One region of the Pradoshia sp. Z3_51 genome, then DNA from elsewhere that is predicted to be linked to it. Evidence: a T-box and tRNA genes for the amino acid it is inferred to sense, from the RefSeq annotation. Region 1 holds a T-box; the other regions hold tRNA genes.
What was found. A T-box is a leader RNA that pairs with one kind of tRNA and senses whether it is charged. The one in region 1 lies ahead of argS (arginine--tRNA ligase), so its partner is inferred to be a tRNA-Arg.

Region 1 (7,481 bases):
CTAGCGCGACCATCCCTATACCAGTAATTGTCCATCCTAAAATAATTGCACCGGGAGAAGCTGCACCAGCCATATCTGAAGCAAGGTTAAATGCTCCTCCTCCAATCATAGAACCTATAACAATGGCAATTAAGGCAAATAAGCCAATCTTTTTATCTTCTGCCATTTTTTCTTCACCTCGTTAATTTGATAATGGTAGCAGGGAATTGTGTAGAACCAATTCCCTGCTCATCTACTTATTCAATATTTCCTAATGTCAATGCCATTACAGATTTGATTGTATGCATTCTGTTTTCAGCTTGATCAAATACTTTGGAATGCTTGCTGCGGAAGACTTCATCTGTAACTTCCATTTCAGCTAATCCGTGCTCTTCATGAATCGCACGACCATAAGAAGTTTCTAAGTCATGGAATGCCGGTAAGCAGTGTAAGAAGATCACGTTGTCATTTCCAGTCATTTTGATCATATCCATATTCACTTGATATGGAGCTAATAAAGCGATACGTTCTGCGAACTTGTCTTCTTCTCCCATTGATACCCAAACATCTGTGTAGATAACATCAGCGCCGGATACTGCCTCTTCAACATTAGATGTGATTGTTACACGGCCTTGGGACTCTTTTGCTAATTCCTTAGCAAGTTCAACAATAGATGCTTCTGGGAATAAAGATTCCGGTGAACAGATACGTACATCCATACCAACTTTTGCACCGCCGACAAGTAAGCTGTTTGCTACGTTGTTACGGCCATCCCCAACGTATACGAATTTAACGCCTTTTAAGTGGCCTACATTTTCTTTCACTGTTAAGAAGTCCGCTAAAGTTTGAGTTGGATGCCATAAATCTGTAAGACCATTCCATACAGGAACTCCGGAGTGCTCAGCCAAAGATTCCACTTTTGCATGTTCAAAGCCACGGAATTCGATACCATCAAACATACGGCCTAAAACTTTAGCAGTATCTTCAATAGATTCTTTTTTTCCAAGTTGGATATCATCTTTTCCAAGATACTCAGGATGAGCGCCTAAATCAGTACAAGCTACCGTAAAAGCACAACGTGTACGAGTTGATGGTTTTTCAAATAATAAGGCAATATTTTTACCTTCCATATAACGGTGAGGAATGCCTTGTTTTTTCTTTTCCTTTAACTCAGCAGCAAAATCAATCATGTGTAAGAATTCTTCTTCAGTGAAATCTTTCTCAGCCAAGAAACTTCTACCTTTAAGGTCTGGTCTTGTTTTAATCATTTTATATACTCCCTCCAACGATAACCTTTTAATCAACTAAATCTTTTATTAAATGTCTTCACGTACTAGAGGCATGCTCATGCAGCGTGGGCCCCCACGGCCACGAGACAATTCAGAGCTTTTGATTTCAATAACTTTTACACCATGTTTGCGTAAGCACTCGTTTGAGATATAGTTACGGTCATATGTAACAACTACACCAGGTGCAATCGCCAGTGTATTGGAACCATCATTCCACTGTTCACGTGGAGCTGCGATTTCATCTCCGTCACCACAAAGGATGATTTCAAGTTCAGGCAAGTTAAGCACTTCTTTTAAAGTCTCTTTAATGTCAGTACGGTGTGTGATATTTACATTAAATTCATCAGCGCCTTTTTCAAGGATGTAAATATTCATTTTACCGCCAGGTCCCTGAATCATCGGATGCATTGTAAATTTATTGTAGTCTACCATTGTAAATACAGTATCCAGGTGCATGAATGCACGGCAGCTAGGTATTTCAATAGCTATTACTTTCTTGAATTGATTTTGTTTATTCAAGATGCTAAGCGCGAATTTTTCGATTGCTTTAGCAGATGTTCTTGCTGAAACACCGATTGCGACTACTTCTGGGCTTAATACCAGTTCATCTCCCCCCTCAATTGGGTTATGATAAGTACGGTCAAGCCATACAGGAACATCTTTACCAGCAAAACGTGGATGATGCTTGATAATATATTCCATGAACATGGACTCTCTGCGTCTTGCAGGTTCGCGCATGTTATTAATTGTTAAACCGTTTCCGATAGCTGCTGCCGGGTCCCGCGTAAAATACAGGTTTGGCATTGGATCTGTATAGAATGGATAATGGTCTTCCATCAATTCATACAAATGTGTTTTTTTGCTGATCTCCAGTTCATTTTTGCGGATACCGGACATAATTTTGTCAACCATGTCTTCATTTGAAAATGATAATAAATACTCTTTAAGATTTTCAAATGTACCCTGTACCTTTGCATTGCTTTCTTCAAGCATGCGGCTAACAAATTCCTCTTTCACTTCAGGATTTGTAAGAGATTCTGCAGCAAGCTTCTCAAGGTATAAAACTTCTATTCCTTGATCTCTTAGTGTATTAGCAAAATAATCGTGCTCTTCCTGAATAATCGGCAAATAAGGAATATCATCAAACAATAGTCTCTCCAGATATTCCGGAGTAAGATTTTCTACTTCTTTTCCGGGACGCTTTAACATTACAGTTTTTAAAGTGCCGATTTCAGAAGTAACATGAATTGGATTTGTCATATTGCCTTTCCTCCTGCACACCTTATTTTTCTTACATTTTTAGTGTAAAGGAACGAAAAAAAGAGATTTGTGATTTTTTACACACAAAAAATGTGTAAATCCTCACATAAATCTCTTTAAATAGAAAAGTTTATGTATGAATATTCAATTAATTGTTTTTAATTTCCTATTATTTCGCATAACTATGTATATTTTTTTGCATATCATACTTGAAATATAAAAAAATATTTCTTATAAATTTGCAACTGTTCTTAACCTTTCTTCCAGGGCCTCTGCTTGATGGATTGTACGGCAAATAATCATACAGGTATCATTCCCACATATAGTTGCCGCCTTCTCTTCCCACTCAAGTTCATCTAAAATTGCCCCAAATGAGTGGGCATGGCCAGGTAATACTTTTAGGATAATAAAATATTCTATTCTTTCAATATTTAATAATGCGTCTTGCATTTTTTTACGTAGTTTCATTGTGTCATTGTACTTATGATCTCCGATAAATCCATACTTCGTCCCTCCGGTCTTAGATGGATATTTTACCAGGCTTAATTCCCGGATATCTCGAGAAATGGTGGCTTGTGTAATATGCAACCCTTGCTTAGATAATTCTTCGACCAGCTGTTCCTGAGTTTTAATTTCATTATTCTGAATTACCTGCTTAATAATAGCGAGTCTTTTTTCCTTATTCATAATAAAATACTCCTTTTACTAAGTTCTATAATTCTATTTATACTCATTTGTGCATAGATGAGCAATATATTCATACAAAAGAATATTTTGTATTGACTTTCTATTCGGAATTTCTATACTATTTGTATATAAAATAATAAAGATAATATTTATGATGAAGAATAGTACTTAAAATACAAATTATAGCGAGCCGGGAATGGTGAGAGCCTGGTATTAATGGTTTTAAGGAACGCCCTTCTGAAATGCTCATTCGAACAACTTTAGTAGTTTGGGCCGGACTTTTCCGTTATAAAGTTAAGGTGGTTCATTAGAACAAGCAGAGTGGTACCGCGGGTTTACAGCCCGTCTCTTAAAGATTTTTAAGAGGCGGGCTTTTTTTATTATATTTTACTGGAGGCTGAGGATATGGATATAAAACTAGATGTAGCTTCTCATATGAATGAAGTACTAAAAGGTGACTTAAATCTTGAAACATGCTTGTCTTTGGTCGAAACCCCAAAGAACAAAGAGCATGGAGATTTGGCATTTCCCTGTTTCACTCTCGCAAAACTGTGGAAGCAATCTCCGCAGAAAATTGCAGTAACATTAGCTGACCAACTAAAGGATGAACGTTATGAGGATGTAAAAGCTATTGGACCGTATGTTAACTTTTTCCTCGATAAAAAGTCTATCAGTGAAAGAGTAATGAATACGATATTAACTGATCAACATCAGTACGGCACACTTTCTCTTGGACATGGTGAAAATATCGCAATTGATATGTCTTCACCCAATATCGCCAAGCCCTTTTCGATGGGGCACCTTCGCTCCACAGTAATCGGAGCCTCTATAGCCAATATTATTAAAAAATGCGGTTATACCCCTGTTAAAATTAATCACATTGGTGATTGGGGCACTCAATTCGGAAAATTAATTGTAGCCTATAAAGCTTGGGGAAATGAAGAAAAAGTTAAAAAGAGTCCCATCAGCGAACTTTTAAAGTTATATATTATCTTTCATGAAAAAGCCGAAACAGAACTTGAGCTAGAGCAACAGGGACGTGACTGGTTCAAAAAGCTGGAAGATGGGGACGAAGAAGCCACGAAATTATGGAAATGGTTCAAAGAAGAATCCCTGAAGGAATTCGAGAAAATATATGAGCTGCTTGGCATTCAATTCGACTCTTTTAATGGGGAAGCTTTTTATAATGATAAGATGGCAGAGGTTATAGAAATAATTGAGAATAGCGGCCTGCTTGTAGAAGATCAGGGTGCCATGGTAGTCAAATTAGAGGAAGAGGGATTAACACCTTGTTTAATCAAAAAATCCGATGGTGCGACTCTTTATGTAACACGGGATTTATCAGCTGCTTTATACCGTTACCGTACCTACGACTTTGCCAAGGCTGTATATGTAGTCGGAAATGAACAATCCTTACATTTTAAACAGCTTAAAGCTGTTTTAAAGAAACTTGGATTTGACTGGGCTGACGACATTTCACATGTACCATTCGGAATGATTATGAAAGACGGCAAAAAAATGTCGACTCGTAAAGGAAGAGTGGTCCTCCTCGAGGAAGTGCTGGCCGAATCAATCGAGCTTGCTCGTAAGAATATTGAGAATAAAAATCCTGATTTAAATAACAAAGATGAGGTTGCAAGACAAGTAGGCGTAGGAGCTGTTATATTCAACGATTTGAAAAATGACCGTATGAATAATATTGAATTCTCGCTCGAAGACATCCTAAAATTTGAAGGTGAAACTGGTCCCTATTTACAATATACAAATGCTCGTGCCCATTCTATTCTTAGAAAGGCCTTTACTCCTGCTAGTGCATCAGCAGGCTTGAGTGATGAATATAGCTTTGATATTGTAAAGCATTTGCTGGCATTTCCATCCGTGATTGAGCGGTCTTTCAAAAAAATGGAGCCATCCGTTATTGCTAAATACTTGATTGACTTGGCTCAATCATTTAATCGCTATTATGGACATATACGCATATTAGAGAATGACAGTGAATTGCAAAATCGCTTGGCTTTAATAAAATCAATTACCATCGTTCTTGAAGAAGGCATGCATTTATTAGGAATGGAAGCACCGCAGGAAATGTAATCCCAGCTAACCTTCAATAAAAAATATCGGAGAACCGCTTCTATGATACACGGTTCTCCGATATTTTCTATTAAGACCATTATGATTGAATTGTAAATTCAGGTACCCCTTCGAAAGCGGCTAATTCATCAGCTGTAAATTGCACTCTAATCTCTTTTTTTTCATGAACCTGTAAATAAGCTGTTACTTGTTTTTCTTTCTTTACCGAATCGGAAACAGGAAAATGCAACGTTACCTGCTGTGATTGATGCTCATAATTTTGCAGTATAATTTTGCATTCATACAGATTACCTTCATCCTGCTCTTCTATTGTACATTCGCTTTCCAAATATTCTATAGCATTAGCTCCATTCTCAGCAGCATAAATATACGTTTTGGCAGAAGTACTTAATAGACTGTTAATTACAAAAGGAATAGCAAACAATAAGACAACCAAGAATACCGGTTCAAATTTCATATATTTCTTTAAAATCTGAGGATGCTCCATAAATAGCCATTTCAAAAATAACAAGATTCCGCTGACCTGAATGATAATGGATACAATCCAAACATAAGAGACCCCAATCTCGGCTGTAACAGGAATAGAGTACGCTTGAAACAGTTGATGGCCTATAGTTTCATCCTGACCGGGCCATTTCAGTTGTAATACTAACCCCCAAATAAATATAACTGCTCCCAGTGTATGATAGGAAGTTTTGATCACATTACCCCTCCATCCCTTTAGTATAATATTCCTATTATAGTAGGGAGATGGAGAGATTTTCAATTAATCAGTTCATAAATTTTCCTCATATAACTTCTTCTTCAAAATATTCAGGTTTATGAATATGAAGCATTCGATCTTTTATGGATAGAATCTGATCCTTCTTTAATTTATTTACGACCATACTTACGGTTTCTCTGGAGGTTCCGGACATAACAGAAATTTTGGTTGTTGTAATCGGACAGTTAATACGAATGACCCCTGATTCTTCTTCACCCAAATCATTCATTAAATAATCAATCGTATTCAACACTCTTACATGTGCACTAGGGGTCATAACGTTTTTAACTCGATTTTCTTGTACCGCAAGCAACTCATTGACTTGTAGGATTACTTTTTTAAGAAGTGCAGAGTTTTTTGCCACAATACTTTCGAATGCATCCGCTACCATATAGAAGACCCGAATATCTGTTTCTGCAACGGCACTGTGATTGTAGTCCTCATTTTTAAATAAGCCCATATAAGGAAAGACCGTGTTCTTTTTGACGTAACTTGTATATAATAAGCTACCCTGTTGATTCGATTTTTCAAGCATAACAAAGCCTTCAAGCAATATATATATCCTGAGTCTCGGATCTCCTTCAAAAAATAGATATTGACCCTTCTTATATGTTCTTTCATATATAAAAGGCTCCAGTTCTTTTATCTCTTTTTCTGATAAGCACGAAAATAGGTCAACTTGTCTTAATAATTGAATTGCTTTTGCTTTCATTCGAACACCCACTTATATGTATTGTTCAGTTTACTATCAATTCTTCTATTAAATTCAGCTTGCAAACAAAATATGTTTAGAGCTGATAACAATATAAAAATCCCTTTAAGGCAAGATTCTACTTAACCTTATTTCACTCCATTGACATACAAACATATCTGATGCTGATCGATTGGACCTTATCCTTGCAGTAATATAGTATGGGAGCGAGTAACCATACGTATGATTTGAATATAGTTTCTATTCTATTACTATCAAAATGTATAATATCTCTTCTTTAATATTATCAAAAAATTATATTAAAATAATTAAAAGTAGATAAAAAAACAAAAAAGTATGTATTTTTAATAAATTCATTATTAAAATACATACTTTTTTATCACTCTATCCATATTTATTTAATTGGAACGTCATTTACACTCGCGCAGCACTACTTATTTTTGCCTGATTCAATTCAACATTTGCTTCTTCTATAAGAATAGAGTAATCTAAATTGTCTGTCGCTACCCGTGTAGACGCTCCTATAAATACAGTAAAATCATTTATATTGGATGCTGATTTATTTTCATCTGTCAGCTGAATAAGCCCATTTCTTAATTCAGCTTGCCTCTCTCTTATTTGTTTACCAAATAGTCCTGAAAAGATGACAGCAAATCTGCTTCCCTCTATATGAGCTACAACTCCCTCTCCGTTCACTGCC
Region 2 (7,481 bases), on a different contig from region 1:
ATATAGTTAGAAAAAACTATAACATAAAACTAATGATAATATAAAATGAAACCACTTATGAATATAATAAACCTCATCTAAAAGTTCAAAAAACTTTCACATATTTTATTAAAATAACATCCTTTGAGTACTAAACAATCCTAATAAAAAGGCAATAAACCTTTATTTGTTTATAATTTAGATAATCCTATAAAAATATCCATTTCAAAATTATTATTGGGTTTATAGTTTTTTGTATACGTAAATGCAAATATATAACTCTACAGAATCTTTAGCAGTACTCTAAAAATATTTTTATACTGTGTAGATGTAAACTCTAGGTCTAAACAATCCACACTTATATATAGTATTCTTATCAGTCGGTTTAATTTCGAAGTTTTTTTAAAAATAAAGGATTTACTTGTGTTACTACCGAATTAAACAATAATATACCTGAAGTCAATGTATATATTTTATATAAGCGAGGTTGAAGATGGAGACTAACGAAAAAGAATTACTTCTTAAGCAAATAAATGATTTAACCGAGAAAGTCAGGGAGTTGGAAGCTAAGGACCGTAAAGTTACAGTCCCGATGATTGCTTCCATCATACCCGACACCTTACTTGTTCCTTTAACTTTTGATGTTTCAGTAGCCTACTTTGATCAGGTTATTCAAATCATATTAAATTATGTAAACAACTCAGAAATCGATTCCATTGTACTTGATTTTTCCGGTTTCGTTCTAAAAGATTGTGATAATTTAGAACTGATGGGTGAGAATATAGGAAACTTAATATCCTCCTTAAAAGTGATGGGAATACAAGTCCTTGTTGTAGGATTATCACCAGAATTTGTAAAAGACTTAGTCTCTTCCCAATTACCTTTTACCAATTCACTACATGCATTCTCAACCTTTAAAACAGCACTGGAATGTTTAATGAAAGAAAAGGGTCTTATTATGGTAAAGGAATCACTGAAATAGATCGAGATTTCAGTGATATGGAATTTAACACCCTATAACATTTTCCGTAATAAACAAAACCATATTTATTAATTTAGAATATTAATTGGTTAATAAAGTTGACCTTTAGTAATAAAATTATTATAATTATAAAGTATCTTACATAAGTCCCAGTAGCTCAGCAGGATAGAGCAACAGTTTCCTAAACTGTAGGTCGGAGGTTCGAATCCTCTCTGGGACGTACGAAAAGCCTTGATTTATCAAGGCTTTTTTTTGTGTGTAAAGTAGCTGTCTAACGTTTGCCGATAATCTGCCGAAAACAATAGATGAGATTATACATTTTGAAATATTTCTAGTGGTGTCCCAATGTCGGTTGGTCGGGCAGCCCCCCAACTTATTACTTTTATGCTTACATATATAAGTAGGTACATTTCCTTCAAATTTCTCGCTATTATAAAAAACAAAGTTCATATTCATCACTTTTATTTACATCCTTCTTGAAGAAATTCTGGAAATAGGACCATGCTGCATGAATTTTTCGTTATTTAATTTAGCAGAACATAAATTTACATATTTGAATACGATGGTGTATGACTAAAACCACAAATTAAGTTGGTGATTCAAATAGAAACCAAAACACAGATTACAACAGGTGCAATGTGGGTAGGCGCGTTTGGCAGAATTGTAACTGCTATTGGGAATACACCACCTATATCACTCGATAATAAGGCCTCATCTGATATCAATTTAATTGGTTACAATCTTCAGCTTGCGGCTACGACAGTCCTGGTTGACACTGAGAGCGTCCTGACACTAAATAAAGTTGGTAATATAATTCAGGCGGGCGGCTTGTCTGCAGAAGTGGCCGGTTATATCCTTCCATTTAGTGATTCAAATGCACAACAAACCGTATTCAATATAGGAAATGAAGGACAAGCATTGGGCACGGTTTTGTCTTTTATGTATTCATTGGAAAGAATCACTAAACTTGCTAATCTATATAATGCATTCGGAGGTTTGTTACAAACCATTGGGATTAATATGTTAGTAATAGCGGGATTTTTACCATCAACCAGTCTTAAGAGACAGCAATTCAATTCCATAGGCAGCTGGATACAAGCTATTGGTGCTATCATCCAAGCAATCGCTCAAACAATAAGTGAGTCGGATCTTTCCAAATTTCAAACCGTTAATTCAGTTGTATACTATAAATAGATAAAATTGCATTTCTTTATAAATAGAGGCGTTCCAAAAAGTCATGTTGACGATTTATTGGAACTCCTTTTTTATTTAGTGGAATATTACAATTCATATATTAATCATTTGAAAAAAGACATCTGTAATCACAATGGCATCCAGATTATATACTCTTGGAACTTCTTTAATCTTTGGGCATATATTGTTTTAACTTACTTTATAGATCAAAGGGGAAAAGATATGGCAAACACTATAAAACAATATGGGCATGCTCTTCAATTAGCCGGCGGTAACTTAGTCTATATATCAAATAAAATCTATCCACAGTTTGCTGATAATGGTTTAATCATAAACCCAGAACAATACTATATAGATTTAAAAAATGCAGCAAATGTTGCACAGACTAGCGTTCTTTGTTTAGAAAATACAATTCCTCCCTCATTTTTAGTCATTGAACATACTCAACTAGTATCATCCTTCCAAGGGATTCTAAATTGCCTAAACAACGTATTTAACACTGATAGTATGAATCATTTATTTGAATTAAATGAAATAGAACTTGAGAAAGATTTTTCATCATTAAAAAGAATTCAAGAGGATTTAAATCAAACTACATTAAAAGTTATGGAGAAAATCAGGCTACAATCAAGTAGGTGATTAGAGTTGATTAAAAAGGACTCAGAAAATCAATTTATCGAATCTTTGCCTGTTGAATTTGGAGATAAGGTTGATTTATTTGGCCAAATGATTGTCACAATAGGTAACCTTCTTACAGTTCTCGGCATCAGCTTTGAGGCAAGCGAAGTTGAGGAAATTGAAGAAGAAGAGCAATTAGAAAATACGGCAGATTCTTCTCCCCCCCCTGACCAGGCCAATGAATCCAACTTAGGTTTTATCCTTGCATTAATTGGAGCAAGTACTATAACAATTGGTGATTTAGTATCTATTGGCGGTACTTTTCTGGATATAAAACAATCAGAATTAAATGAAAAGAATGAGCAAACATATAGGGAAGAACAAAACAAACAATTTAAAAAAATCGAGAACCAGATTACCCTATTGCAAAATGATGTGAATGCTTTATTTTCGTTAGTCAATTCATTAAAAAATGAAGTTAGTCATATACAAAATTTTTTATATGCTAGATATAATTAAATGTATTTCCACACGTTTCTTTATCTCAATGGGATATATCCTATATCCTCACAATCGAATCAGCTATATACTTATCTTTATAATTTCAGATAGTACCATACAATAAGCTCCACATGTTTTTGAGCATAGTTGTGAGTAAATTGCAATTAATAGTCTGTATGCATATATCCATAAATAATTTTTATATTTCTCATTAATAAAAACGTCCTATAAATGCCTAGGACGTTCCTATTCATTATGCTTCTGCTGACTTTCGTTTCGTAAGAACGAATATAAAATATAGTTGGCAAAGCGATTAAATCTTTTTTGCTTGATGACCACACCCTATGAATACTTTGTAGTTATTCGTTACTCTATTGCTTCACGTTTAATCACCGATTTAATCGCTTTTTCAATTTCAGCGTAGCCCGTACATCGACATATATTCCTTATATAGAAAAAGGCCAATCCATTCATGAATGGCACCCATTTTGTTAAAAATAAACTCATTTTATAATCGCTAACTTAAAACCTACGGAAAAATTTATAATAATTCCCTTTTAACTAACACTCATGATCAAAGCCAAATAGCTTGAAAGGACAAAGAAGATACTAAGCACTAATGTGATCATTGATGAAGCTTTTTTAATAAACGCATAAAATAGCAAGGCTAAAAATAGAAAAGCAATAGTAATAAGTAAGATACTGATTGAATTTACACTCATCTGAACATCCATTCCTGAATAATACTGACCTTGATAAAAGAGTTCGAATAGAAAAGATAATCCTTCATGTTCCAATGTACCTGCACTTGGCGGTGATTGATGGCTCATTGCAGCAGTTGCCGAAAAAATCAGTAGTGCTACTATACTTTCGGCTTTCACCCAGGGAACTGGATTAAAGGTTTCGTCCTCCCTTAACCTCCGTCGAATGAGTATGCCATTAACGAAAGCGTAGGCAAGCAGCACCATAATAAGAATATGTTTTATCAATAAAAATTGTCCATAATCAACCATCCAAGAATTTGGATATTGCGATAGATCTATAACAAATGTCATAAGGACTATTCCTGAAGCAGCTGTCACTAGGACACAACTAATTGCAATTGGGGTAAACCATCGCAAAAACTGCAGCCAATTCTCTTGATTTTTTGAGAACCAACTTATAACAAATAGAATACCAACCCAGACCGTTACAGCAGTAACATGCACAAAATGAGTTAAAAAACCGATGATCTGTTCCGATGTACTTGCATGACTGGACCAAGCAAGGCCCATAATCAAAAGAATGGTTAAAATACATCCAATCCAAGAGTATTTAGAATCTTCTCTTTGGTGAAATTTAGCAATAAACAAGAGTAAAATTAACATCACAATAGTTGTAAAAATCCATGCCTTGCCAATTTCGAACGTTAATAATACCGTTTGTATTCTCCCCTGCCAGTCTACTCTTTGCTGTAAGTTCAAGATTCGAATGAGTACGGGTGAAAAAGAAAATAATCCAACACCAATGGCAGCTAAGATCATATATTTCTTTCCTACAGATATGCTAGGCCGATGATGGTTTGGAACAATGGATAGAATAAAACTGCCCATTAATATGGAAAGACAAAGATATAGGGCAACTTCGCTAAAAATTACAGAGGACATTGTTTATTTTTTTCTCCTTAATGCAATAAAGGTGATTATAATAGTGACTATTAAAACACCGATAATAATAGGAACGAGATTGGATGATATATCATTTTCTGTTTGATCATTAGCAACATTTTCATTCGAATCCTGTTCATTTAAACCATCTTGATTTCCTTCATGATTTTCTACATTTTTACTCACTTGTTCTTCCTCATCGTTATTAGCTAGTGGAGATTCAGTCTCAGCAATTTTCACCTCGAATGAAAACTCCCCTTCCATTTGATGGCCATCTGCACTAATAATATTCCAATCAACAACATAATTTCCATTTATCAAACTAACAGGAATTGTTCCTGTAATTTCAGTGTCCGTGATCGTAATATTTTCAACTGAAACAGCTTGTTCCTTGGAATCCAATAGTTTAAAAGTACTGCCTTGTTCAATTTTCCCACTAAATATTAATGTTATTTCACGTAACTCTTCTGAAATAACTTCTCCGTCACTAGGTGTAGAACTCTCTAAATGAGAATGCGCAAAAGCATCAGGTACAAAAGAAACCATTAACAGTACTGCGATGATTAGTATAATTTTCTTCAAAACATTTCCCCCTGTTCGTAATTTCTTGAAATCAATTCTAATTATTGCAAAGTTTACATGTATCCCAAATAATAAGATAAGCGTATTCAGACTTATTTGTAAATTATAGATTACAATAGGTTTGATAATTTAAGGAACCCCTCACTATAATATAGGAAATAAAGAAAACAAAGAAGTCATTTACCTTTATTGAGAATTCACACAATGAACAAGGAGATTATAAACTATGAAATATATTTGCCCCGTATGCGGTCATAAAGGTCTGTATATACCCGCTTATTATGATTCCAAACAGTTAAAGAGGGTTCATATGAAATATGTTCCTGCTGCAGATTCAAATATGGTGTAGATGATGATGTGGAATTGGAAAGCGGAGAGTTTTTACCCGTAAGAGATGTTCACAATATCTATTGTTCAGTGTGGCTGAATTTAGACGCACCTGTCGCCTCACCTTATTACTATCCAACTTACTGCCAAGAGAGGAAAGTGAAGCCAGAACATTTAGAAAAGCAATTAAAGAATATAGGTATAAACACATTTGGAAGACCGATACATGAAGTATAAAGTTAACCATATTGATTTTGCTGAAACAAAAAAAACAGGAACACTGTTCCTGTTTTTTAAGTACAAGCTGCTATCAATCCATATAGCGATATTCCCTTAAACTATTTAATATTGAAATTTCCTGAATTATTTTCTCTCCAATATTGGTTTCTCTAACCTTTTTCCGTTTTAATTCTTTATCTACCAATCTTTTTATTGATAAAACATCTGTCCCGTTAAGTAAGACATCTTCCTTTGAATTAAAATGCTTATGGGCGACCAATTGCATACCGTAAGAATTATATAGCAATGTATATCCTGCTATGCCTGTAGTTGATTGGTATGCTTTGGAGAAACCTCCATCAATTACGATCATTTTTCCATTTGCCTTAACTGGATTTTCTCCCTCTATTTCTTTAACTGGTGTATGGCCATTTATGATATGACCTGTGTCAGGATCCAGATCAAAATCAGCTAGTATTTTGCGACAAATTTCTTCATTCTCGCGTAAATGATAGTATGGATTCTTTCTTTCTTTATGGGTTGACTTGTCCTTAATAAAGTACCTCTCAAAAGTTGTCATTTCTCTTTTTCCAAAGAGTGACGAATATTCTCCCGTCCATAAATACCAGACCATATCCGTCGCAAGATCACCCGACTCTTCAGGATGTGCAAAAGAATAACGTAAATATTGCTCAAAAACATCAAGTAACTCACGACCTGAATAGGTGTTATTATCGACGGTCATCTTCTCCATATTTCCTTCTTCATCTAAAGGAATACACCCATGTATTAATAGGTTCCCGTTATATTTTAAATAAAGGCTTCCTTTCTTCATAAGGAAATTCATATGTCTCGCGAGCTTTTCTGAATTCTGAACTGAGAATAATAACTTTTCCATAACCTGCTGTTCTTCCTCTAATAACTGTTCAGGCTGTTCGGGATTAACCGTGGCAAAGCAAGTGTTTTCAAGAGGGTAAGTCTCCCCATAAATCGTTATTTCATTTTTATCATAATCAATTTTCTCTAATAAAAGCCTATCTGACATATTAAAGCACGGACGTCTCTTTATTATAGGCATTTCGAGTTTGAATTGAATCATCGCAATTGCTTGATGAATTTTCGTTATTTGTAATTTTTCATGACTAGATAGTTTCTGATCTGAATGTACCTTTGGTCTGAAAGCCGGATTGTCATCATAGTATTTCTCAGCCAGAGTTAACAAAGGCCTCAAATTGATTCCATACACATCTTCAATAATATCGAGATTGTCATACCTTGCACAAATACGAATAATATTAGCAAGACAAACCAATGAACCAGAATAAGCACCTAGCCAAAGTACATCGTGGTTACCCCACTGAATATCAACCGAATGATAATTGATTAGAGTTTCCATGATTTTATCAGGTTCAGGTCCACGGTCATATATATCG
Region 3 (7,481 bases), on a different contig from region 1:
GCACACATAATTATTCCTAATACATTTTGAGCCATTTGCTTCAGAATACGAAACCTCTAATCATCATAAAATTATTTTTGTATTAAAAGACTGATTTGAATGGAGGATCATATGAAGGATACGATGAAGAAACGGATTGGTGTTATTCTATCAGCTGCGCTTCTTTTCTTACCATTCAGCCTGCCTACAAAAACCTCAGCCGGCAAGCTGAAACCACCTGATGAAACCTTTACGCCAGGCCAATGGTTCCTGGGTGAACGGCCGCCGAATTTAAATCCAGCTAAACCTCCGATTGTTTTTGTCCAAGGGAAAAATGGCAGTTCAACCAGTTGGTACGGTGAAACAGAATATCATGGCGTGAATGATATGTATACAAAGGCGTATGAAGCCGGATATCAAACCGCCTTTGTCCAGCTTTATGATGCAGCCGGAAACGGGTCGGAAAATCAGTATACGAACGGAGAATTACTTGCATCGATGCTAGCCGATATCTCCCGACACTTCAATGGCCAGAAAGTCAACATCATCGCTCACAGCAAAGGAGGACCAGATACTCAAGCAGCCCTAGTACACTATGGAGCCCACCCCTATGTCGGCAAGGTTATTACACTAGGTTCACCACATCGTGGTTCAGAGCTGGCAGACCTGGCATATAGCTGGTATGCTGGGTGGCTCGGAGATTTGCTTGGCCAAAACGATGCTGGTACCTATTCTTTGCAGCTTGGGGAAATGGCGAGATTCCGCTCTGTAACGGATGGGCATACGAATAGAAACAAGAATAAGTACTATACCGTGGCAGGAACGGATCATGGACCTGCTTTCTCCGCTCTATCCTTGGGAGGCGCCTATTTATCTTCATACGGGGCTAATGATGGATTGGTCACTGAAACAAGCTCCAAACTATCCTATGGTACACATCTGTTTACAGACAGCTCAATTGACCATGATAATATTCGGATGGGCTCCAAGGTGTTTTCGCGGATTGAGCCTTACTTGCGTTCTGCTACTGTCACACAAACTAAAACCACAACAAATCTTCCCAATCAATATGAATCAGCTATCCAAAACACATCGTCCCACTATATTCATGGGGATGCCTTAGCCCAAAATCAACTTGTAAAAAAAGAGATCTATATTCCTGAAAAAACTACCGGTACAATCTCGATCTATACGGCCCACTCAACAACAGGTGTCGAATTGATTTCACCAGATGGTACCATCATCCCCGCCTCTAAGCCGACTGTCGATCAGATACTTTTTTCCGGTGCCAGCTTATATACCTTTTATAACAAAGAATTCACTCCTGGTACATGGACGGTACAAATAAAGGCAACGGAAGCTGATGATGCCTATCTATTAGCCTCTACCTTTAACGAAAAGGAAATATATAAACTGGAGATGGCCGGAACAGGCAAAGCAGAGCTGACGGACTTCACCATCCGTGCCCCTAAGCATTCCGGAACAGCTAGCTTCTCAATTAAATTAATCGACAAAGACGGTATCGAATTGACGCAAACCGTCCTCCCTAAGACAACCAACGGAATAGATTTCTCTGCCAAACTGCCAAAAGTGCCGAAGCCAGGTGTCTATAATATGACAGTCGATATCAAGACCAAGCATCCTAACGGAAAAGAATCTGTTCGCACGTTGGTGAGATCTGTTTATATTGATTAATGTGTATATACACCCCTCTTATGTTTCTTTAATAAGAGAGGTGTTTCTTTTTTGCTTATTCAGATTATAAAGTGGTCATAATATATTTTTTAAGCTCTCGCTCCATCCAATAATCTTACACTTTGATACAGGTATACTTTCATTTCAGCAGGGAATTCTATTTCAAATCACCTCTATAAAAGGAGCACGGATTATGAACCTGCAGAGCGGCAAATATTATTGGCAAACAACTTATCCTAATCCTCCTGTATATCCATCGTTGGAGGAAGATATACTTTGTGATGTTCTTATTGTTGGGGGAGGAAGTTCAGGGGCACAGTGCGCCTACCTTTTAAGCGACAAAGGACTTAAGGTGGCTGTAGTTGATAAACGAAGGATTGGTACCGGCAGCACAATGACCAACACCGCCCTCCTTCAATATTTAGGAGATAAGATGTTGTTTGAGTTGATCAATTCCTTTGGGGAAGAATCAGCCATTTACCATACAAAATTATGCGAGCAAGCCATTTCTGAAATTGAAGAAACATCGAAAAAACTAAATTTAGATTCCGAGTTTACACGAAGGGATAGCCTCTATTATGCCAGTGATCCCCAAGGAGAGACGAAGTTACAAAGGGAATACGATTATTTGATCAAGCACCACTTCCCTGTCGATCTGCTTAACGAAAGCCAAATTAAAGAGCGTTACCCATTTTCTAAGCAATCAGCCTTGTATATCCATAATGATGGGGAAATCAATCCATTTAAATATAATCATGGCCTGATTCAAGCAGCCCATCAAAAGGGTGTACAAATATTTGAGGATACAAAAATAACCGGTAAAAAATTCAATAAGGAGTATGCTACATTTTTTACAGACCGTAATCATTCCATCACAGCAAGAAAAGTCATCATTGCTGCTGGATATGAAGGGCTCGAATTTAAAAAAGATAAGGATTGTCTTCTGACAAGTTCATATGCTGTTATCACCAAACCGGTTGAAAATCTTCAGCAATCTGAATGGTATAAGCAAACATTAATTTGGGAAACAGCACGCCCATATATCTATATGCGCACAACTGCAGATAATCGGATTATCATTGGAGGACTTGACGAAAACACAATCTATCCTGAGGATCGTGATTCAAAAATTAATCATAAAAAGACGAAGCTTATTGAAGAATTTAATAAGCTCTTTCCCGATATAAAAGCTGAACCCGAATTTTATCTTGGAGCCTTCTATGGCGGGACACACGATGGACTTCCTCTTATCGGTCAATATGACGAATTTCCACACTGCCATTTTCAATTTGCCTATGGAGATAACGGACTTGTCTATAGCACTGTCTTGTCTAAAATCATCACGGATATCATCACAAAAGGTTCTCATCCAGCCTTTAACTTATATAGTCAGAAACGGAGGGAAAGGTAATCCAAATAGGTTATTTGTATAATTTCAATATTAAATGTAAAAAAAGGCAAAACCAACTTTAAAAGGTTTTGCCTCTTTCTTTAATTAACGGACTTGGATGAGAATTTGTCTATACCATAGATTTAATCATTCTAGCTTCATACTTATTAGATTTAGAAACAAAAAACCTCTTATGAAAATAAGAGGTTTTTTTTACTAGCGTCCCAGGAGAGATTCGAACTCCCGACCGACGGCTTAGAAGGCCGTTGCTCTATCCAGCTGAGCTACTGGGACATGTTTTTAATTTTTTTACGTTGTCCTTAACGACATTTATTATTATATAATCACTTTATTTATAAGTCAATAACTTTTTTGAAAAAGTTTTTTATCTTTTTAAAAGTGAAGGGAAGGGAAGGGAACTCACAAATCCTGATCTGTATATTCCCTTCACTTACTATACAACTTTTTTTTGATTTAGGAAAGTGTTGTTTTCAATTGCCAGCCTGGTAATTTTTCCCCAGACATTGTGTAAAAATCAACGATTGCATTCTGACCTTGTTTTTCGAGAATCACATAGGTTTTATACTGACTTCCTCTCGGTAGACGTATACTGCCGGGATTAATATACAGGCAGTTATCAATTTTTTCTGCACCTGCTATATGAGAGTGGCCAAAACAGATAACATTCGCACCAACCTCTCTCCCTTTCAAGCTAATATTCATCAACGTAGATTTGATATTGTATAAATGCCCATGTGTAACAAGTATTGACCAGTCTTCAAGATGTGCAATTAAATCCTCCGGAAAGTCCTCTCCGAAATCACAATTACCTCGTACAGTTTGATAATACTGAATTACTTGATCATCACGAGATAATTCTGAATCCCCGCAATGTATAAACAGATCGACCTCTTCTTTATGTCTTTCATGCAAAACGTCCAATTCTTCCAGTAAGCCATGGCTATCACTGACAATTAAACATTTCATAGGAATTCCACTACTTTTTCATTTAGTACTTTCTCTAATTCTTTTAAAGCATTCGCTCGATGGCTGATTCTGTTTTTCTCCCCTGCTTCAAGGTTCGCCATCGTTGTTTGTTTTTCCGGCACAAAGAAAATAGGATCATATCCGAAGCCATTCTCGCCATCCGGCGCGTCAGCAATGATTCCCTCACATGTTCCGGAAACTGTAATAGGGTCCATCTTCGGACCGACAAGTGCTATTGCACAATAAAAACGGGCAGTTCGTTTTTCTTTAGGTACACCCTCTAGCTCATTAAGAACCTTTTCATAATTAGCTCTATCATCTTTTCCTGGACCTGCATACCTTGCCGAAAAAATACCCGGACGTCCATCCAATGCATCAATGACCAAGCCAGAATCATCAGACAAAACAGGCATATTCATAAGCTCGGAAATAGTGTTAGCCTTCAAAAGAGCATTTTCTTCAAATGTGCTTCCTGTCTCTTCAACATCAATCGCATTCTCAATATCTAATAGGGTAATAACCTTAATCCCTTTTGGGGAAAATAATGCTTCAAATTCTTTTGCTTTACCTTTATTTTTGGTTGCAATTAAAACGGTATTCATATTCAACTTCTCCTCCCAAGAGAAAAATCGTATAAATTGGTACGCTTTACTGAATTTTAGCTGCTATATCTCCCAATGACTCTTGCTGTACAGTAAATAATTGCTGTAAACCTTCACTTGCAAGGTCAAGTAATTCATTCAATTGATGTCTGGAGAAAGTCGCTTCTTCTCCGGTTCCCTGAAGCTCCACAAATTCCTCTGCGCCTGTCATAATGACATTCATATCCACTAAAGCCTTAGAGTCTTCATGATAATTCAAATCAAGAACCACTCCAAGCTCCTCAATCATCCCGACTGATGTGGCAGCTAAATAGTTTTTAATCGGATAAGAGCTAATTTTCCCTGCCTCCTGAAGCTTATCGAGCGCAATCGCCATTGCAACGAATGCACCTGTAATCGAAGCTGTTCTTGTTCCTCCATCTGCCTGAATCACATCACAATCAATCCAGATTGTTTTTTCTCCAAGCGCTTCCAAATCGACTACCGCACGTAAAGCGCGCCCAATCAAACGCTGGATCTCCATCGTACGTCCAGTAACTTTCCCTTTAGTTGATTCGCGCATCGTCCTTTGCTCTGTTGCACGAGGCAGCATTGAATACTCTGCCGTAATCCATCCTTTTCCTTCTCCGCGCATAAATGGCGGAACACGGTCATCTACACTGGCTGTACAAATCACCTTTGTATCACCGATACTGATTAACACCGAGCCTTCCGGGTGTTTAATATAATTTGTTTCTATATGTACGGGTCTTAATTCATTCTTCTTTCGACCATCAAATCTCATAGGTACCTCCTAAATGTATACATCATGCTTAGTTTAGCATACCCTAAATCAATAAAAAAGCACCCTGTCCAAACAATATTGCCATTTATGTCCAAATTAAAAACAGGCAAGCTCCTAAACGGAACTTGCCCATCTTTTTCACTATTAGTATTTACCTGTATTGACGGTTTCAGGTCGTGTTACCGGTTCCGATAGCTTCTTGCCATCTTCCTTCAGAAGCTCACCCTCTCCATTTACCTGAATCGCCACTTTCTTTATATCTTTTTGCTCAGTAAGAGAAAGCACCAGTTCATTTAATAAATGGCCGGATACTATTTTCTCCTCCCCATCAAAGCTTGAATAAATAGATTCATTAAAATTAAGTGTAACCACGCCATCCTCTATTTTAGGTTCCTCGACTAATGCAACATCAGGTCTGAACTCCGTAACAAGCGGAGAGGAATAACCCGGACCTTTAATCAGGCTGCTGACTACGGCTTCTACATGGTCATTTTCCTGATTACTGATTCTTTTTGTCACTGGTACATAATAATAGTTATCTGTTTCACCGGACATATAATAAACCGTAACAGGACGTGTATTCATAATATCGGTCGTGTCTGTATGATCGTTATTAATTCCCATTAATCTTGATGTTCCGTTTTGTATTGCTATTTTATTAACGGGCATCTCCTTTAATGCTTGCCCTTCGATTTGCAATTTTACTTTCTCCACTTTATCAAATTGCGTTAAAGTCCAAGTCACTGACTCCAGAATTTTCGTTTCATCCTCTTTTTTATATTCCTTAAACTCTTTAGAAAAATCTACGGTGGCTACTCCATCCTTAATGTCTACACTTTTAACAGCAGTATCTGACGGCAAAACAGCTTTGAATCCATTCGGAAGCATTTGTGATACCGGGCCGTTCGTCACTAAATATTCCACCGCCTGCTTAGCTACACTTTCTGTATTTGGCAATGGAATGGTTTGTGGCACAATATATCCATTTGCATCCATTAAGTATAATTCCGTTTGAACCTTTAATGCCTCTTCATTCTTTCCTGCCTCTTCGTTGGTGTTAACACCCTCCTGATTGACAACTTCTTCTTCACCCTCTGCCTGCTCCTTCAAATAAGTAACATCCTGTGGCGGATCAATTTCTTCTTTTTTTGGTAAATCGAACAAGCCGCAGCCTGACACTAAAACAGATGATATAAGTACCGAAGCAACCAATGTTGATTTTGTTCGTAAAGGCATACACCATTCCTCCTAAGACTGTTTGTACTACATATATACGGGGCTTGGCTCATTTTATACCTTTATAGGCAGAAAAAAATTATGGATTAAAAAAACCCTTGCACAATTTTAGCGAAGTATTTTCATACTTAAAATTGTGCAAGGGTTTTTATAAGTTGCTTTACTAGTCTCCATCTACCAACTGATTAAGCGTAGCATGTTCAACCGTTTCAACTGCTTCACCAAGCCAGGCGTAAGCAATAGATTTAAACATTCTTCTGGAGCCGGTAGTATAGAAATTGTAGGTTGGCTGAGGGGTTTCCTTATTTAGCATGCCAGCATGCTCCAATAGTACACTTGCCTCTCTGGCCGTTTCTTCCCCTGATGATATAACCGTCACATAGGATCCCATATAATTTGATATAGGTTCTGTTAGCAATGGGTAATGTGTACATCCCAAAATCAATGTATCCATGCTCCTATTTTTCAAAGGCTTTAATGTTTCAGCAACAATTTTTTTAGCAATTGCACTGTTCCATTCCCCGCTTTCTACCAGAGGGACAAATTTTGGGCATGCCAAACTTTCAATGTGTACCTTTGGATGAATGCTTAATAACGCCTTATTATATGCTTTACTGCGCACTGTTCCTTCCGTACCAATAATACCGATGTTTCTTGATTTTGATACATCAATCGCTGCCCTAGCTCCCGGCTGAATAACACCCAAAACCGGAATTGGCAGGCTTGCCCTCATTTCCTCAAGTACGGCAGCCGTCGCGGTATTACAAGCTATAATTAACATTTTAATATTCTTCTTCAAAAGGAAATG
Region 4 (7,481 bases), on a different contig from region 1:
ACTAAGTAGTCTCCGTCAACTGTTACATCTTGATCTAAAGTTCCATGAACGGAATCATATTTTAAAAGATGCGCAAGCATTTTTGCATCAGTTAAATCGTTAACTGCTACAACTTCTACTTCCGGATTATTTAACGCTGCACGGAATACGATACGTCCAATTCTACCAAAACCATTAATACCTAATTTTACTGCCATTAGAAGGTTCCTCCTTTTGGAATCTTAGAAATAGATTTAAATTATATTCAAAAGGGTGTTATCCCTTAAGTAACTGTAGTGCCGCACCTTCATCCGTAATTAAGATCGGTTTTTTAGGTGCCATTTTGATATAGGCTTTTATTGCCTTAGCTTTTGAAGCTCCGCCAGCGACGGCGATTACATGTTCCGCATTAACCAGATCATCTAATTGAAGGCCGATTGTATGGACTTTTTGTATTATGTTGCCATCTTCATCGTAATAATATCCAAACGCCTCTCCAATTGCCTTTTTATTCTCAAGCTCCTGAAGACTGTCATCGGATGATTTCCTTCTTTCAGCCATTGTTTTGGCTTCCCCTATACCATGAAGAACGATATTAGCTGATTTCAACAAATTCAATACCTCATGTATAGCAGGTTCACTGGTTAGCGTATTGTATGCTGCTTCACTTAGGTTGTCCGGTACATACAGGACACGATATCGTGAATGCATCTTTTCCGCCATTTGTTCGCAAACTGTATTGGCCTGGTATTGAACACCCTTGCCAAGACCGCCTCTCGCTGGTACAAACAAAATGTCATCCACATCTGGAAGCTCTGAGACATCAGGTAACATTCTTCCTATTGCTGCCATTGTTGTTCCACCTGTTACGGCAATGATATTTTTACCCGTTAAGAGACTTTTCATACGCGAAGCACCGGCACGTCCAAGCTCATCTATTACCCATGGGGATTGGTCACTATCACCGCTAACGATGATTATTTTCTCCAAATTAAGTTTTTCCTGTAATAGGCGTTCCATATCATCTATACCCGATAATTGCCTTATTACACCACCCAGATGGTCGAGTACCTCTTTCCCTTCATTGGTAACAGTCATTCCAGAGCTCGCAATGAGTATAAGATTTTGGTTTTTCAAAAATTCCACTTCGCTGCGCAAAATCCGCTCCGTAATGTTCAAAGTCAGTGATAAGCTTCGTCTGCCTACCGGCTGCAGAGTACGAATCGTTCTTAAGATATTGTATCTTTTTTGCATGACCTCAAATATATCTGGAATTAATTTCTTCTGTAAATGGAGTATTCCGTCCATATCCTTCAAACTCCTTTTATACTTTGGTCATTTTTTGTCCTAGCTAGACGTTTAGCGTCCCAGTTTATGTAAAAAAAATAGCTCCTGATGTAATTCCATTCTAACAGGAGTTTCGAATAGTTGCAAGGTTCTAAATGTGAACATCACGTTAAATAGCGACGAATCTCATCTAAATCTATACGACCGTATTGAATAACCTGATCACTGATTTCGACTACAGGAATCATAAGCCCATATTGTTCCAGTAATTTATCATTGGAATATATATCGACTTCAAGGAGAGTAAACGTCATTTCTCTTTGCAAAATTTTCAAAAGATCCTTTGCCTCTTCGCATAATGGGCAATTCTTTTTTGTATAAAAATGAATGATTGGTACACTCACTCTCTTTCCCCCTGCTCTTTCTTATTTTCTACATTTATAAATTAATTATTCACTAACCTCATATCGTTTTCTTTTTGAAGAAGATGGTATATGAAGCAGAGTCCGATATTTCGCGATTGTCCTCCGTGATACAAGAATACCAAAATCATCCTGAAGTTGCTTTGCAATTGCCTGATCCGATAAAGGTAATGTTTTCTGCTCTGCCTTTATCAACCGCACTATTTCTTGCTTTACTTGTTCTGATGAAGAGTCTTCCAATTGAGTGTTCGGGATGCTGCTCGTAAAAAACATTTTCATATCATAAGTCCCAAATGGCGTCTCTACCACTTTGTCTCTAATCGCCCTGCTTACTGTGGACTCATGCACATCAACCATTTTGGCGATTTCCTTCATAGTTAATGGCTTTAAGGTGACACTTTTTCCAGTATCAAAGAAGGCAGATTGCTTTTCCATGATGGCATAAGTTACACGCCTTAAAGTTTGCTCTCTTTGCTCAATAGCCTTTTTTAGCCAGTTAAGCTCCAATTTCTTTTCGTACATATACTTTTTAGTTAGGTCATCACTTCCATTTATAGGGGAAGTAAATTCATTCGTTTTAAATCTTCTCATTGATAAAACTTTTACAGTGGGTACTCCTTTTGAAACAGAAACACTTACATCCGGTATGAAATATTGGAATTCACCACTATTAAAAGCTGAACCAGGTTTGGGGTTATATGCCTGTATTAAATCAAAAATGGATTGAATATCTGCAATTGTTACACCAACCAGCTTGGCAAGCTCTTTCCACTTTCTATTCACAAGCATATCGAAATGATTAACCAAAACCTCTTCTAGTGGCAGATCATCGATATAATCACGTTTAGCCTGTATGAGCAAACATTCACTTAGATTCCTGGCACCCACTCCGACAGGCTCCAATGCCTGCAAAACAGATAAGGCAACATCCCATTCTGCATGACTAACCTCCACAAGGGATCGAGCTTCCTCAAAGGTAATACGTAAATATCCATTTTCATCGATACAATCAATCAAAAACAATAAAACGCACTCTTCCCTGTCGGTTAATACTTTAAATGGAATTTGGGATCGTAAATAAGATTTTAATGAAACAGTCTCCTCACTGATTTGATTGATTGATGAGTCGCCATATGATCTGCCTGAGACTTTCGGATACTCGTCATCTATTTCAATTAACGGATTCTCAAGTGCTTTTCCATCGATATAGGCAGCTAATTCAATTGCCGGGTATTGAAGCAAGTTTATTGCCTGATTTAATTCCGGCGTCATCGTCAGCTTTAACTTTTGTTGCTGGTACAAACCAAACTCTACGTTCAAATCCCTGCCCCCTTATAATAAATCGCTTACATTAATAGTAGTAAATAGGAAGGAGCAGAGCAAGAAAAAGGAGGATATATTTACAAAATATTGAATTGACATTAAGGCATAAATTTGAATTATAACTTCATTTCTACTAATGTATTTTTCTTAATCTCTGAAAAAACAACTACATAAGATTAAGTTCTTTTAGATGAATTGCATATGGAAATACTGAAGACTAATGTTGGCTCTACCGTTTTACGTTATTAACTTATTTATCTTTAAGTAACAATATATTATCTCTAACATTGGATAATCTAGGGCCTGCCATAGGCTCATTATTGGCAATTAACTTTAATCCTGAACGAATAAATGGTACATTATCCATCACGATTGCGTTGTGTCTTTTTAAACTTGTATTAATAATGATGTTGTTATTTTTCACCTTTTTCGATAAAAATTGATTCAAACTTAAAGCTTCCAGATATTGTTCATCTCCGACTCCGGTATATAGATAGATAGTCGTATTTAAATAATTTTCTTCTATATAGAGAGATTCATTAAAAAATATTTCATTGAAATACGTTTCAATTTCTTTATTACTATCTGGAAAGAAAAGTGATTTGTATTGCGCTAAATGTAAATCAATATAATCAACGGTATGTACTTGTGGTACTATCGAATATACATGGTCAATTTTTGGGTTTATTAATCCATACAACAATGCCCCAGTCCCACCCTTACTACTTCCGAAAGATGTAACTGAGGTGTAACCTTTGGAAGTAATAAAGTCCTCTAATTGTTTGTTGAACTCTTCAATAATACTTCTACCGGAATCGAACATATACCAACCGTAGCTTTTTGAAAAATAATCTTCAATATAGAGGTAATCAGCATACGTTCTTTCGCTAAGTTTATACCAGTTATATTTACTGTGTGCTTCAATGATCTCTTTTTCATCAATTTGATTTTTTAATATCTTATCAAACATTTCTTTTGAGATCCTACCAGCACTTTGGAAAATAATAATTAACTTTTTTGAATTATTAGAAACCAACTTCCCTTGTATCATCAACTATCCTCCAGGTGTATCATTTCTATCCAATTAATTATATTATAAGGAATATTTATAAAACAATATCTAAATAGTTAATAATAAACTGGGGTATGCTTTTTAAGATATTAATACCTCTTTTAAAAAGAGGAAAGCTGAACCATAAAAAGTATTCCTATTCAACTCAGATATAATGATAATAAGTCAAACCCTAGTGTTACTTTAGCCTTTTAGCGTTTTATAGAAATTCTTTAATATCCTGCATGGGACATTCAGAATCAATCTCCTTATTTAGTAATGTGTCTCTTTACAATCATCACAAAAGGTTAGCCATGGTTATATGCATGGTATATGCCCAGAAAATAAAAACACCTCTACGCAATAAAACAGCGCAGAGGCAATAAAAGCATAAAATGTTAAATTTCCCAAAAAATATTATACGCCCTCGGAGGGAATCGAACCCCCATCGTAAGAACCGGAATCTTATGTTCTATCCATTAAACTACGAGGGCAAAATGTTAGCCTACAAAATTATATTATAAGGAAGAGAAAGTCTTTTTGCAAGAACTATTCCTTAGGTTTATAAGCCTTTATGTTGGGTAAGATGGATATCAGGGATTATTTTGTTTCCATACATAGAATCAGCTGCAAATTAAGCGCAGACCAATCAGATAAACTAGACATCAGTCCTTAATAAAAAACATATAGTAATGTAAGCGTCTTTTGTTTGACCTTTATTGACCATAAAGTGTATGATAAAGTCAAAGCCAAATGTATTATTTTTTTACATATAAGGAGGAGAAAATAAATGAATTTAATTCCTACAGTTATTGAACAAACAAATCGCGGGGAACGCGCATACGATATTTATTCCCGTTTATTAAAAGACCGGATTATCATGCTTGGAAGTGCAATTGATGACAATGTTGCCAACTCTATCGTTGCCCAATTATTGTTCCTTGAAACTGAAAACCCAGAGAAAGATATATATCTTTACATCAATAGCCCAGGCGGAAGCATCACAGCTGGTATGGCAATCTACGATACAATGCAATATATTAAACCAAAGGTTTCTACGATCTGTATCGGTATGGCTGCTTCAATGGGTGCATTCCTTCTTGCTGCCGGCGAAAAAGGAAAGCGTTTTGTGTTACCAAACAGTGAAGTGATGATTCACCAACCACTTGGCGGAGCTCAAGGACAAGCGACTGAGATTGAAATCGCTGCTAAACGCATTCTCTTTATGCGTGAGCGCTTAAACAAAATTTTGGCTGAACGTACTGGTCAATCTTATGAAACAATTGCTCGCGATACAGAACGTGATAACTTCATGACAGCTGAACGTGCGGTAGAGTACGGATTAGTTGATAAAATTATCACCCGCAATGTAGTAGAAGAAAATAAAAAATAATAAACTGATTAAGAGCTGTCGAGATATTCGGCAGCTCTTTTGTTTTATCAAAAAAATAATGTAGATATCCCCCTCTACTCCCCTACCTCACAATATTTTAGTTCTCTAATTGTTTATCACTTTACCAAATTAAAGTTTGATGTTAATATGAAAGCACAATTTAATAATTAGTCATTCTGAAGAGAGTTTATTGTGTTGAATTTCATACTTAACAATCTCAACCAATAAGCCACCGGAATGATCAAATTATAATTCGGGTATAGAATTATAACGATTTGTACCACTAGCAATAATTTATCTTATTATATTTTTCGCATATTTTTGAAAACAGAAGGGGTCTTTCATCATGAATAATAAAAAATGGGGATTTTGGATATTAACCATGTTTGTTGTCGGCAACATGGTTGGTGGAGGAATATTTATGCTTCCGGCAAACCTAGCTGGTGTTTCTAGTCCGTTTGGAGCATCAATGGCCTGGATCTTAACAGGAGCTGGAGTATTAATGGTTGCTCTTGTATTTGGAAATTTGGCTATCAGAAAGCCGGAATTAAAAACGGGACCGCAAAGCTATGCTCAAGCCATGTTCAGTTCACCAAGGAAAGGGAAAATCGCTGGTTATAGTATTGCTTGGGGTTACTGGGCTGCTAACTGGGCTGCAACGGCATCAGTCATTATCTCGTTTGCCGGGTACTTATCTACCTTCTTCCCAATTATGCAAAGCCAGTACATCCTTTTTTCAAGCGGCAATTTTGATCTGGAATTAGGGAAATTCTTAAACTTTATGGTATGTACAGTTATGCTGTGGGGCATTCACTTTATTCTCTGCAAAAGCTTTAACAGCGCTGGAAAAATCAATTTGCTGGCAACCATCACTAAAGTAATTGGGTTCGCCCTTTTTATCGTCGCAACCATTTTCATATTTGATTCTACTAATATAATGAACGGTAAAGAATTCATCGATGCATCTGGGGTTTCCCATTCATTGGGTGGACAAGTAAATAACGCAGCTATTGCCACGCTATGGGCCTTCATTGGGGTAGAAGCTGCTGTGATGCTATCTAATAGGGCAAAGTCTCAGACTGATGTGAAAAAAGCGACAATCACCGGACTGATTATTGCCATTGCGATCTATATTGGTATAACACTATTAACAATGGGCGCTTTATCCCAAGAGGCATTGCAACAGTCACATAAACCTTTGGTTGATGCTCTGCAAGCTGCAATCGGATCTAGCGGTGCTTATATTTTAGGATTCCTTGCCTTAATTTCATTATTCGGATCCACAGTCGGTTGGATTGTCGTTAGCTCCGAGGTACCATATCAAGCTGCTAAATCCAACTTGTTCCCGGCATTCTTCGGAAAAACGAATAAAAAAGGAAGTCCAGTCAATTCTTTGACTATCACAAACCTTTTAACGCAATTCTTTTTATTCGCTACTGTTTCCGGAACGATAATGGAAGCTTATGAATTCGCAATGGTCGTTGCTACATTAGCTTACTTAATCCCGTATTTCGTTAGTGTTCTTTATCAGGTAAAACTGATTATTACCGGTGAAACATACACAGGGATGAAGCGATCACGATTGATAGATGGCATAATAGCGATAGTGGCTCTTGTATACACCCTATGGGTAATTAAAACCGGAACAGCCGACTTAAAAACCTTCTCGCTCGGTATAGGTTTATTTGTCCTCGGTCTTGTTCTCTATCCAATCCTGATGAAAAACAAGAAACCAAAAGAAATTTCTAGAAGTTTGACAGAAGATAGATAATCATAAGACGAAACCACTCTTTCAAAAAGGGTGGTTTTTTTATGTCTAATTACCCACTTCTTTTTCCTCAACTACTCCTAATCTACCATTTTCTACTATTAAAGAGGTTTTTTAACAGAATAGTTAGAATATTTATAGATGTTAATTAAAATTAAGAGGAGGAAACCATTTGCGAGGAAAATCTATTTTGGCATCGGCCTTCGCTGCTGCTTTAACATTCAGTGCCTTTGCACCAGCCACTTCTGCTCACCAAGT

Region 2: it has a tRNA-Arg gene. The T-box ahead of argS (arginine--tRNA ligase) is inferred to sense a tRNA for this amino acid. The anticodon was not compared.
Region 3: it has a tRNA-Arg gene. The T-box ahead of argS (arginine--tRNA ligase) is inferred to sense a tRNA for this amino acid. The anticodon was not compared.
Region 4: it has a tRNA-Arg gene. The T-box ahead of argS (arginine--tRNA ligase) is inferred to sense a tRNA for this amino acid. The anticodon was not compared.

What each region holds. Positions count from the first base shown of each region.
Region 1 covers NZ_JBZAJC010000006.1:120,973-128,453, forward strand. The annotation lists gene arcD (arginine-ornithine antiporter) at 1-166, opposite strand, end outside; gene argF (ornithine carbamoyltransferase) at 237-1,247, opposite strand; gene arcA (arginine deiminase) at 1,296-2,528, opposite strand; gene argR (arginine repressor) at 2,760-3,215, opposite strand; T-box leader at 3,358-3,568, shown strand; gene argS (arginine--tRNA ligase) at 3,621-5,306, shown strand; gene AC4BHA_RS13155 (hypothetical protein) at 5,386-6,009, opposite strand; gene AC4BHA_RS13160 (Crp/Fnr family transcriptional regulator) at 6,095-6,781, opposite strand; gene AC4BHA_RS13165 (GGDEF domain-containing protein) at 7,196-7,481, opposite strand, start outside.
Region 2 covers NZ_JBZAJC010000001.1:305,139-312,619, forward strand. The annotation lists gene AC4BHA_RS01370 (STAS domain-containing protein) at 473-961, shown strand; tRNA gene AC4BHA_RS01375 (tRNA-Arg) at 1,108-1,181, shown strand; gene AC4BHA_RS01380 (DUF6944 family repetitive protein) at 1,556-2,155, shown strand; gene AC4BHA_RS01385 (hypothetical protein) at 2,378-2,794, shown strand; gene AC4BHA_RS01390 (hypothetical protein) at 2,801-3,292, shown strand; gene AC4BHA_RS01395 (copper resistance D family protein) at 3,832-4,920, opposite strand; gene AC4BHA_RS01400 (copper resistance CopC family protein) at 4,924-5,502, opposite strand; gene AC4BHA_RS01405 (hypothetical protein) at 5,860-6,066, shown strand; gene fbp (fructose-1,6-bisphosphatase) at 6,140-7,481, opposite strand, start outside.
Region 3 covers NZ_JBZAJC010000003.1:254,506-261,986, forward strand. The annotation lists gene AC4BHA_RS08405 (esterase/lipase family protein) at 112-1,674, shown strand; gene AC4BHA_RS08410 (NAD(P)/FAD-dependent oxidoreductase) at 1,868-3,085, shown strand; tRNA gene AC4BHA_RS08415 (tRNA-Arg) at 3,285-3,358, opposite strand; gene AC4BHA_RS08420 (metallophosphoesterase family protein) at 3,539-4,051, opposite strand; gene AC4BHA_RS08425 (XTP/dITP diphosphatase) at 4,048-4,653, opposite strand; gene rph (ribonuclease PH) at 4,700-5,437, opposite strand; gene AC4BHA_RS08435 (GerMN domain-containing protein) at 5,582-6,673, opposite strand; gene racE (glutamate racemase) at 6,837-7,481, opposite strand, start outside.
Region 4 covers NZ_JBZAJC010000004.1:408,250-415,730, reverse strand. The annotation lists gene gap (type I glyceraldehyde-3-phosphate dehydrogenase) at 1-197, opposite strand, end outside; gene AC4BHA_RS11285 (sugar-binding transcriptional regulator) at 256-1,287, opposite strand; gene AC4BHA_RS11280 (glutaredoxin family protein) at 1,431-1,670, opposite strand; gene rpoN (RNA polymerase factor sigma-54) at 1,716-3,008, opposite strand; gene AC4BHA_RS11270 (alpha/beta hydrolase family protein) at 3,262-4,062, opposite strand; tRNA gene AC4BHA_RS11265 (tRNA-Arg) at 4,485-4,556, opposite strand; gene clpP (ATP-dependent Clp endopeptidase proteolytic subunit ClpP) at 4,853-5,455, shown strand; gene AC4BHA_RS11255 (amino acid permease) at 5,802-7,226, shown strand; gene AC4BHA_RS11250 (immune inhibitor A domain-containing protein) at 7,396-7,481, shown strand, end outside.